One region of the Micromonospora sp. NBC_00421 genome, then DNA from elsewhere that is predicted to be linked to it. Evidence: riboswitches for the same ligand, from Rfam matches in the RefSeq annotation. Region 1 holds a riboswitch; each other region holds the start of a gene.
What was found. Region 1 has a riboswitch for cobalamin ahead of OHQ87_RS05125 (nitroreductase family protein). Riboswitches for the same ligand answer to the same signal wherever they lie in the genome.

Region 1 (3,264 bases):
CGCCTGGGCGAGCGCGTGGGCGAACTGCTCCCAGAAAGCTACCTCGCTTGGTCTCGGCTGTAGCAGCGACAGCACGAGCAACTCGTGGTTCGCCACGATCACCTCGGGTGTCGCCAGTCCTCCGCGCTCCCGCAGGGCCGCCAGCCCTTCGGCCTCCGCGACAAAGGCGTCACCGTCGCCGTCGGGCGCTTCGGCGAAGGCTTTGACGAAGACCGACGGCGCGTCCCTGCGGTGGGCTATTCCGGCGAGCGCGGCAAGTCCACCGCTGACCGGCGTGATGGTGACGATGTCGCGGATCCCCGTCCGCGACAACCGCTCCGCCAGCGGATCTGTCAGGAACATCGGCAGTGGTCTCCTCCGGTCGGGGGCGTGCCGGGATCTTCCGGAGTCACGGTGACCATCCCAGCACATCCGCGTTAGGACAGGCCCTTCCGGAACCTTCCGACGCACCGCAGTAGGCGGCGATGACGCCCGCCCGGGTGAGCCGTTGGTGTCGGTCGGCGTTGGGGCGGCGGTGGCCAAGGCCGTCGGCTCGGGTTGGCGGGTCGACCCGGACGGCCGTCCGTTGTGTGCACCCGCGCGGGCGGAACGGCAGGCCGGTGAACGGTTCGCGCCCGGCGTGGTCGTGCAGACCCTACGCCGGGGGTGCTCTCCATCGAACTCGTCAACTGGTAGTCCGGGGGTCAGACCGCCGCGGAGGTGGGCTGGTGCCACTCGGGCTGGCGCACGCCAACGTCGACGAGCGGTTCATCGCGGAGTCCGTCCGCTTCGATGTCGGCCGCGTCCCGAACCGGCATCTGGCCTTCGGCCACGGGCGGCACTTCTGCGCGGGCGCGCCGCTGGCCCGGCTGGAACTCCAGCACTCTTCGTGTGTGCCGGTGACCTGGCAGCTCAGGGTGGCGGGATGTTGACCAGGCGGCGCAGCAGGTCGATGAACTGGGCGCGTTCGGCCACCGTGAACCGGTCGAGCAGGTCGTTCTGAGCGCCGTCGACAAGCGTGTCCATCTCCCGCATCCGGGCGGTTCCGGCGTCGGTGATGTGAACGACGTTGCGGCGCCGGTCCACCGGGTCGGGTTCCCGGCGGAGCAGGCCGTCGGCCTCCATCCCGTTCAGGGTGGTGACAGCGTCGCCCCGGTCGATGCCCAGCCGGCGGCACAGCTCTGCCTGGCTGATCCCGCCGAACTCGTCGAGCGCGGCGGGGATGCCGTACCGCATCCGGTCGCCGGGGCGATCCAGGTGCGTCCCGACGACCCGGTTCGCGCGGGCTGCCCCGTGGTGGAGCAGCCAGGAGGTCAGCCGCTGGAGCCGAGCCGGTGGTGCCCCCGGCTGCAGGGCCGGTTCGTGAGCGAGCGGATGGGTCGGGTGATCGCCGTGTCCAGTGTGCCGTCCATCCTGGCCCCGGCCTTCGGCCGGCGGGATCCGGGCCGTCGAGCACCTGCGGCTGGTGATGGCGGAGTTGCACGTCGCCGGCCTGGGTCAGCGGCACGCTGACCACGGTGGACCGGCCGGGCGACAGCGGCAACAGTGGACCTGCAAGATCATCGCGGGCTGCGGCCGCCGCGTGCGGGGGGCGTCGCCGACCTGTGCCGCTGACGCGAGTTGGCATCCTCGACGGCATGATCGTGCGAGGTGCCCCGCGTGCGCGGGGAGAATCGGGAAGCCGGTGTGAATCCGACACGGGCCCGCTGCGGTGACCGGGGAGCGACCGTCCATGCGCGAGGAGCGCAGCCACTGGCCATAAGGCCGGGAAGGCGGACGGGCTGGCGTTGATCCGGGAGTCCGAAGACCGGCCTCGCGTCGACCGCCCACCCCTCCGGGCTGGGCCGAGCGCAGCGGGAGCCTGCCTGTGGCACTCTACGACGCCATCCACCGCCGCCGGGACGTCCGGGCCCAGTTCACCGGGGCGCCGGTGCCGGCCGACACCCTGCACCGGATTCTCGACGCCGCGCATGCCGCGCCCGGCGTCGGCTACTCGCAGCCGTGGGACTCCGTCCTGGTCCGGGACCCCGACCTCCGCCGCCGGTGCCACCGGCACGTACAGGCCGGGCGGGCCACGTTCGCCGCCACCCTGGACGGTCCGCGCCGGCACGTTCGATCACCGGCAGCTCCCAACCCGCCCGCGGCGGAGGGGACCGCGACGCCGGCCAGACGCAGCATCCGGTCGGCGATCGGGCGCAGCACCTCCAACTCGTGCCGGGTCAGTCCCACCTGGTCCGGCGTGCCCTCGGCGGGGCGGATGCACGCCGCGTGCCTGCCGACGAGCTGCCGGGTCACCTCGGGCGACGCCCAGAACCTCGATGGTCATCGGCCGTCCGGTGTCACGTCAGCAGTGGTAGCGCCTGTTGGCGGACATCGACGTAGCGCGCGTACACCTCGGGGGTGCCGGCGGCGGTGACCTCCTCGGCCGCGACCGGCCACGGCGGCGGCTCGGCGTCGCCGGACAGCGCCCAGGCCGCCTGCCGCGCCGAGCCGAGCGCCACGTACTCGGCAGCGCGCGGCACGGCCACCGGTACGCCGAACAACGCCGGCGCGACCGCCCGCACCGCGCGGGACCGGGCCGCGCCGCCGATCAGCAACACCCGGTCGACCGGGACGTCCTGGGCACGGAGCGCGTGGAGGGCGTCGGCGATACCGCCGAGCATGCCCTCCACGGCGGCCCGCGCCAGGTTCGCCGCCGACGCGTTCGCCCGGGTCAGGCCGGCGAGCAGACCGCGCGCGTCGGGCAGATTGGGGGTGCGTTCCCCATCCAGGTACGGCAGCAGGGTCAGCCCGCCCGCGCCAGGTTGCGCCGAGAGCGCCAGCTCGTCCAACTCGGCCAGTGACCGGCCCAGCAGGTCGGCGACCGTGACCAGCACCCGGGCCGCGTTGAGCGTGCACACCAGTGGCAGGAACCGGCCGGTCGCGTCGGCGTACCCGGCCACCAGCCCGCTCGCGTCGGCGGTCGGCACGTCACTGAGCCCGTACACGCATCCCGAGGTGCCCAGCGAGACCACCACGTCACCCGGCCGCAGGCCGACGCCGAGCGCCCCGCCCATCGTGTCACCGGTGCCGGCCGAGAGCAGCGCGCCCGAGGTGGTCTCCCCGACCACCTCGGCCGGTCCGGCGATCCGGGGGAGTGCCACGTCCCGACCGAAGGCGAGCCGCACCAGGTCCTGCCGGTACGCGCCGGCGGCCGGTGACCAGTAGCCGGTGCCGGACGCCTCACCCCGGTCGGTCGTCGGTTCTCCGCGGTCCGCGCGCAGCCGGTGGGTGAGCCAGTCGTGG
Region 2 (3,264 bases), 1.9 Mb from region 1:
CGGCCCCGGTGTTCCCACGCCCGGGGAGTCAGGTTGGTGCGGGTGACGCCGGGGTGGGCCAGCGTGCTGAGGACAGGTGATCCGGTGGCGCGCAGTCGGCGGTCCAGCTCGACACCGAAGACGGTGGTGGCGAGCTTGGACCGGCCGTAGGCGGCGGCGGCCCGGTAGCCACGTTCGAACATCAGGTCGGCGAAGTCCAGGTGTGCGCTCCGGTGGGTGATCGAGCTGAGACTCACCACCCGGGCCGCCCGCGCCGCCGCCAGGTTGCCGAGCAGCAGGCCGGTCAGCGCGAAGTGGCCCAGCAGGTTGGTGCCGAGGTGCGCCTCGAAGCCGTCGGGCGTGGTGCGGCGCGGGCCGAGCAGCACCGCACCGGCGTTGTTGACCAGCAGGTCGAGCACCGGATGATCGACTGTCAGCTTCGCCGCGAACGCCCGTACCGAGGCGAGGGAGGCCAGGTCCAGCTCGCGTACCTCGACGTCGCCGTCCATCCGGCGGGCGGCCTGCTCCCCGGCGGCGGTGTTGCGGACGGCGAGCACGACGTGCGCGCCGTGGCGGGCCAGTGCGGTGGCGGTGACCAGGCCGAGGCCCGAGTTCGCGCCGGTCACGACGGCGGTACGGCCGTGCTGGTCGGGGATGTGGGCGGCGGTCCATCCGGTCATCTGCTGCTCCTGGGAGATCGGGGTGGAGCGACGACGTTAGGAGCAATCCGGGCCGGATCGGTCGTTCCCGGTTGCCCAGGTCTGCCGGACCTACCTTCACCCGTCCGGGCCGCGACACACTTGCGGCATGACCCATCCGTACGCCCGCGAACTCGGCGATTTCCTGCGCGCCCGGCGCGGCCGGCTGCACCCCCGCGACGTCGGCCTGGAGCCGGGCGGCCGACGTAAGGTCACCGGGTTGCGGCGTGAGGAACTGGCCCTGCTGTCCGGGTTGAGCACCGACTACTACCAGCGGATGGAGCAGGGCCGCGAGGTCCGCCCGTCCGACGACGTGTTGGACGCGCTCGCCGGCGCGCTCGGCCTCGACGACGAGGAACGCCGGCACCTGTTCACCCTGGCCCGCGCCGCCCGCCGGCCGGTGCCCGTCCGGGTGGACCCCGGCCCGGAGCGGGTGCCGGAGAGCACCCGACGGCTGCTGCTGGTGCTGGACACCCCGGCGGTCGTGCTCGGCCGACACCTCGACCTGCTCGCCTGGAACCCGTGGGCGACGGCGCTGCTCGGCGACCCGGAGGGCTACCCGCCCGACCGGCTCAACATGCTCCTGCTGATGTTCGACGACCCGACGACCGCGTCGCGGCGCTGCGCGGCGTGGGAACAGCAGGCCATGGACTACATCGGCATGATGCGTGCCGCCGTCGCCACGGACCCCACCCACCCCCGGGCCACCGCGATCGTCGGCGAGCTGAGCATCCGCAGCGCCGAGTTCCGACGGCTGTGGGCCCGGCACGACGTGCGCGCTTCGGTCAGCGGCACCAAGACCTTCGAGGTCCCCGAGGTCGGTGACATCGTCCTGGACTGGGACACCTACCCGCTGCCCGGCAACCCCGGCCCGGTCATGCTGGTCTTCACCGCCGCGCCGGGCAGCCCCGACGCCGACCGGCTACGGCTGCTGGCGTCACTGCGCGCGACCGGCCGGGCGGGTGAGAGTGATCCGACACGCCGACGCGACATCTAGTGTTGCTTCTCCCCAGGGGACGCCATATATGGTGTCCCACGCAGCTGGTTCGACCGGGCCTGAACGGCCCGGTCGAGGCAACAGGGAACCCGGTGTAAATCCGGGACTGCCCCGCAGCGGTGAGTGGGAACGACCGCCGTCATCGAGCACTGGGCCGCGAGGTCTGGGAAGCGACGGCCAGTAGGCGACCGGTGGAACCCGGTCAGGCCCGCGAGTCCGAAGACCTGCCAGTGCGCCGTGCGCTGCTGCGTGCGGCGGTCGGAGGTCGCGCGGGACGACCGACGCCAGCAACCGGGCCGGCCGCCGCGCCGCGCCCGTTGGCGTTCTCCCGCGTCCGAGGGCCATCGGTGACAGCGAGGAGAGGTCATGACGAACGTAGCGGAGAGCCCCCCGTCCGAGGCCGACGGCGCGGAGCCACGCCGGCCGGCGATGCGGGTACGCAAGCGCAACGGCGACACCGAGCCGGTGGACGTCAACAAGATCGTCAAGGCGGTCGAGCGGTGGGCCGCCGACCTGGACGAGGTGGACCCGCTGCGGGTGGCGACCAAGACGATAAGCGGCCTCTACGACGGGGCGACCACTGCCGAGCTGGACAAGCTGTCGATCCAGACGGCGGCGGAGCTGATCGGCACCGAACCGCAGTACTCCCGGCTGGCGGCCCGGCTGCTGGCCGGCTACGTGGAGCAGGAGGTCCGCGGGCAGGCGGTGGCGAGCTTCAGCCAGTCCATCCGGTACGCCCACGGCCTCGGCCTGATCTCCGACGACACCGCCGCGTTCGTGGCCCGCAACGCCCGCACCCTCGACGACGCGGTCGACCCGGCGGGTGACCTGCGGTTCGAGTACTTCGGACTGCGCACGGTCGCCGACCGGTACCTGCTGCGGCACCCCGAGTCGCGGCTGGTGGTGGAGACCCCGCAGTACTGGCTGCTGCGGGTGGCCTGCGGGCTGTCCACCACGCCCGACGAGGCGGTCGGGTTCTACCGGTTGATGTCGTCGCTTGCCTACCTGCCGAGTTCCCCCACGTTGTTCAACTCCGGCACCCGGCACACGCAGATGTCGTCGTGTTTCCTGGTCGACTCGCCCCGCGACGAGCTCGACTCGATCTACGAGCGCTACCACCAGGTGGCGAAGCTGTCCAAGTTCTCCGGCGGCATCGGCATCTCCTGGTCGCGGGTACGTGGCCGGGGCGCGTTGATCCGGGGCACCAACGGCCGGTCGAACGGGATCGTGCCGTTCCTCAAGACCCTCGACGCCGGGGTGGCGGCGGTCAACCAGGGCGGCCGGCGCAAGGGGGCCGCCTGCGTCTATCTGGAGCCGTGGCATCCGGACGTCGAGGAGTTCCTGGAGCTGCGGGACAACACCGGCGAAGAGGCCCGGCGTACCCACAATCTCAACCTGGCCAACTGGATTCCGGACGAGTTCATGCGCCGGGTCGAAGCCGACGCCGACTGGTCGTTGATCGACCCGTCGGACGCCCCGGAGCTGCCCGACCTGTACGGCGAGGAGTTCGACGCCGCGTACCGGGTCGCGGAGAAGAAGGCCATCCGGACGGTCAGGGCCCGGGACCTGTACGGGCGGATGATGCGCACC
Region 3 (3,264 bases), 740 kb from region 1:
GCCTCGACTGTGGGGCGCAGCCCGAGGGCGTGAGCGGTCTGCACCGCCGCCGGCGCCGGGCTGGTCAGGCAGACGTCGACCGGGCCCAGTGGGCCGCGCCGGTCGGAACCGGCCAGGGCGAGGGCGGCCCGCCGGCCGCCCTCGTCCAGGTCGTCGTCACCCGCGCCGAACACCGCCCGCCGCAGGGCGGCGGTGTGCGCGTGTGCGACCAGCCGCAGGCTGGTCGCGGTCACGCCGGTGTTCCCGCACCGGTCATCGGCTCGCCGGGGTGACAGTCGGAATCCCGCCCGCCCCCGGTCGCCGGTCCAGCCGCCGGCCCTGGCTCATCAGGGCGCTGAACAGCAGGCCGATCGCCGCCCAGAGCACCACCTGGGTACCGAGAGCGGCCAACCGGAAGTTCCACAGCAGAGTCGCGGGGAAGTCGTCCGGCACCTCCTGGAAGGACGGCAGGACGACATACCCGGCACCGGCGACCAGGAGGAAGCCCCCGACGGCCGCGCCGACCCGTTGCCAGACCGGTGCGTCGGGGCGGACCGACCGGTAGCCGAGGGTGCCCGCCCAGACCGCCACCAGACCGAGCACCACCAGGGTCAGGTAGGCGGCGGTGCGTTGGTCGATGGTGTCGGGACTGCCGACCGCCGGGGGGTTGGCCGGATACTTGAGGAACGGCACGAGCACCGCGCCGAGCAGGGCGCCGCCGGCGAGCAGCAGCGCCGACCGGCCGTCGTCCGTGGTCCGCAGGCGACGGCGCAGGAGCGCGTACCCGGTCGCCAGCAGGCCACCCATCGCGGTGCCGAACAGCCCGGTGGCCAGGAACAGGCCGGCCCGCTGGCCGCCCCGGCCCACCAGGGCGTCGGCGTGGTGGTCGTCGGCCACCGGCCCGGTGTGGCTGGCTGCCTCCTCGATCGCGATGGCCGCCTCGATGCGCGGCTCACCGACGAGGTAGCCGAACGCCCCCGCGAGCAGGCCGGCGACGAGACCGGCGAGCAGACCGCGGAGCAGGACGGTGGCGAACGTGGGTGGATTGTGGGTGGGGTTCAGTGGCACGGGACACCGAGCAGGTGCCGGCCGTCGTGCATGAGCTCGTGCAGGTACATGCCACTGCGCGAGACCGCGCCCTGGTCGAACGCGACCAGATAGGTGAGCAGCAGGAGTACGCCGACGACGGCCAGTGCCGCCCAGTACACGCGGGTCGACCCGACGGGGTGCACCAGCGGCTGGGCGGGAGTGGAACTCGACATGGGACACGAACCTTCCCGGGGATGACGCGTCCCCATCGCAAGGCTGCGGACGACCGAGCGTCCTGGCTCGCGGACCCGTCGACGACGGGGACCGCTCACAGTGGCGCGACCGCGCCGGATTCTCACCGGCTTACCTCGCGACGCCGCAGATTTGGATCGACCGTAGCGGCGTGACCCCCGAGCGGTCAATCGTCATCCCGCCGAATGTGAGCAACCGGGGCGGGGACCGGCGCTGCGCGAGTCGACCGCCCCGTCCGACGCCGAGCGGGCGGCCGGACGGGGCGGTCGGTCATCGACCGGCTGGTGCGGGTGAGGTGGGGACGGTGCTGGTACGGCGTCGTCGGCCCACCGCCCCCAGGACGACGTCGACGAGGAGGAAGACGAGCAGGGTGAGCCCGATCAGCGGCAGCGCCCAGCCGACCGCCACGACCAGTGGTGTGCCGACGATCAGGACGCCGCGCGGAAGGCCGCGTACGCCGCCGCGGGCCGGTGGGGTGCCGGTGAGGGCGCGGCGGTCGGCGCGGGTGGGCCGGCGTTGCCACCACATGCGGTAGCCCCAGACGATGACGCAGAGCAGCCCGAGGGCCAGCGCGGCGAGCAGGATCTGGTTGAGCGGTCCGAAGAGCACCCCCATGTGCGCCTGGATGCCGAGACCACTGAGCTTGGCCAGCAGTGGCCAGTCGGCGAAGTCGCTGCGGGCGGTGACCGTGGCCGTGGTGGGGTCGACGGCGACCCGGTCCTTCGCGACCGGCCAGACGTTGTCGACCTGCGTGACGGTCCAGGCCGAGCCCGGTTCCGGCGCCGGGGCGATCTCGACCGGGCCGGTCAGACCGGCCGTACGGGCGGCGGTCAGGACCCGGTCGAAGGCGGCCGATTCGACCACCCCACCCGCTCCGGCCGCCTCGTGGTGACCACCACCGGTGTCGGCCGGGGCGGTGGGCGCGGCGGTGAGGGCGGTGGAGATCTGCGGGGCGCGGGCGTCGAGCGCGTCGAGGCCGGCACCGAAGTTGGCCCCGGCGTACCGGGACCAGGTCAGCCCGGTCGCGGAGAGGAACAGCAGGCCGACGGTGAGCCAGACGCCGACGGTGGCGTGCCAGCCCCGGGTCCGCCGTACCCCTCTGGCGGTGGACAGATCCGGCACGAGCAGGTGCCGGACGGTGGCCCGGGAGGCGCGGCGGCGACGCCACCACAGTACGACCCCGCCGAGCGCGATGACCCACAGCCAGCTCGCGGCCAGCTCCGAGTAGTGCCGGCCCACCACCCCCAGATGCAGGTTGCGGTGCAGGTCGTCCAGCCAGGTGGTGGCCGGCGTGGACCCGAACCAGGTGGTCAACTGCCCCTGCACCCGGCCCGTGAACGGGTCGACGTATACGGTGTGCTGCTTCTCGCCCAGCTCCGGCGCCGAGAACACCACCCGGGTGGTCCGGTCGTCCGCACCGGGCTGCACCGCGGCGACGCTGCCGTAGGGGTGCGCGTTGCGTGCTGCCCCGACCTGGTCGGCCACCGGCAGCCGACGCTCACCCACCTGGGCCACCGTCAACCGGTCGCCGTAGAGCATCCCGTCCACCTGCGGAGCCACCGTGTAGGCGAGTCCGGTCAGCGCGGCGACCACCAGGAACGGCGCGACCAGCACACCGGCGTAGAAGTGCAACCGCAGCAGCAGCGCACCGAACGGGGAGGTACCTCGGGCCGACCGGGCGGGTGGGTCGGCGGTGGTGGCGGCGGGCTCCGGCGTCGACGGGCCGGACAACTCGGTGACAGACATGTTCTTCCGATCGGAATTGTCGGGATACACCCGGTGGTCGTTCCCCGTGCATGCGTGCGGGTCGGCCGGGTCCGTGGTGTCGGCCTCGCCCGGAGAGGTAGTCGGCGCGAGCGCCGCCATGGTTCCCGGGAATGTCCGGACGGGACGGGTCCGTCGAGGGTCCGGTGCCTGGTGGCGGCCCGTGCCGTCGCGGCTGTCGACATCGGAGGGTCCGGTCCCGGCGTACGGGTGGACGCCTGACCTCAGCGGCGAAGCGGG

Region 2: another riboswitch for cobalamin. It lies ahead of OHQ87_RS12875 (ribonucleoside-diphosphate reductase subunit alpha); the one in region 1 lies ahead of OHQ87_RS05125 (nitroreductase family protein).
Region 3: another riboswitch for cobalamin. It lies ahead of OHQ87_RS07900 (CbtB domain-containing protein); the one in region 1 lies ahead of OHQ87_RS05125 (nitroreductase family protein).

Annotation. Positions count from the first base shown of each region.
Region 1 covers NZ_CP107929.1:1,075,672-1,078,935, forward strand. Annotated here, with positions in the region: gene OHQ87_RS05110 (fructosamine kinase family protein) at 1-342, opposite strand, end outside; gene OHQ87_RS05115 (cytochrome P450) at 708-911, shown strand; gene OHQ87_RS05120 (MarR family winged helix-turn-helix transcriptional regulator) at 892-1,215, opposite strand; cobalamin riboswitch at 1,611-1,809, shown strand; partial or broken gene OHQ87_RS05125 (nitroreductase family protein) at 1,847-2,077, shown strand; partial or broken gene OHQ87_RS05130 (DNA-binding response regulator) at 2,161-2,283, opposite strand; gene xylB (xylulokinase) at 2,319-3,264, opposite strand, start outside.
Region 2 covers NZ_CP107929.1:2,985,290-2,988,553, forward strand. Annotated here, with positions in the region: gene OHQ87_RS12865 (oxidoreductase) at 1-659, opposite strand, end outside; gene OHQ87_RS12870 (helix-turn-helix transcriptional regulator) at 787-1,674, shown strand; cobalamin riboswitch at 1,701-1,921, shown strand; gene OHQ87_RS12875 (ribonucleoside-diphosphate reductase subunit alpha) at 2,041-3,264, shown strand, end outside.
Region 3 covers NZ_CP107929.1:1,820,112-1,823,375, forward strand. Annotated here, with positions in the region: gene OHQ87_RS07890 (histidine phosphatase family protein) at 1-233, opposite strand, end outside; gene OHQ87_RS07895 (CbtA family protein) at 253-1,047, opposite strand; gene OHQ87_RS07900 (CbtB domain-containing protein) at 1,038-1,241, opposite strand; cobalamin riboswitch at 1,276-1,417, opposite strand; gene OHQ87_RS07905 (PepSY-associated TM helix domain-containing protein) at 1,531-3,006, opposite strand; gene OHQ87_RS07910 (copper resistance CopC family protein) at 3,249-3,264, opposite strand, start outside.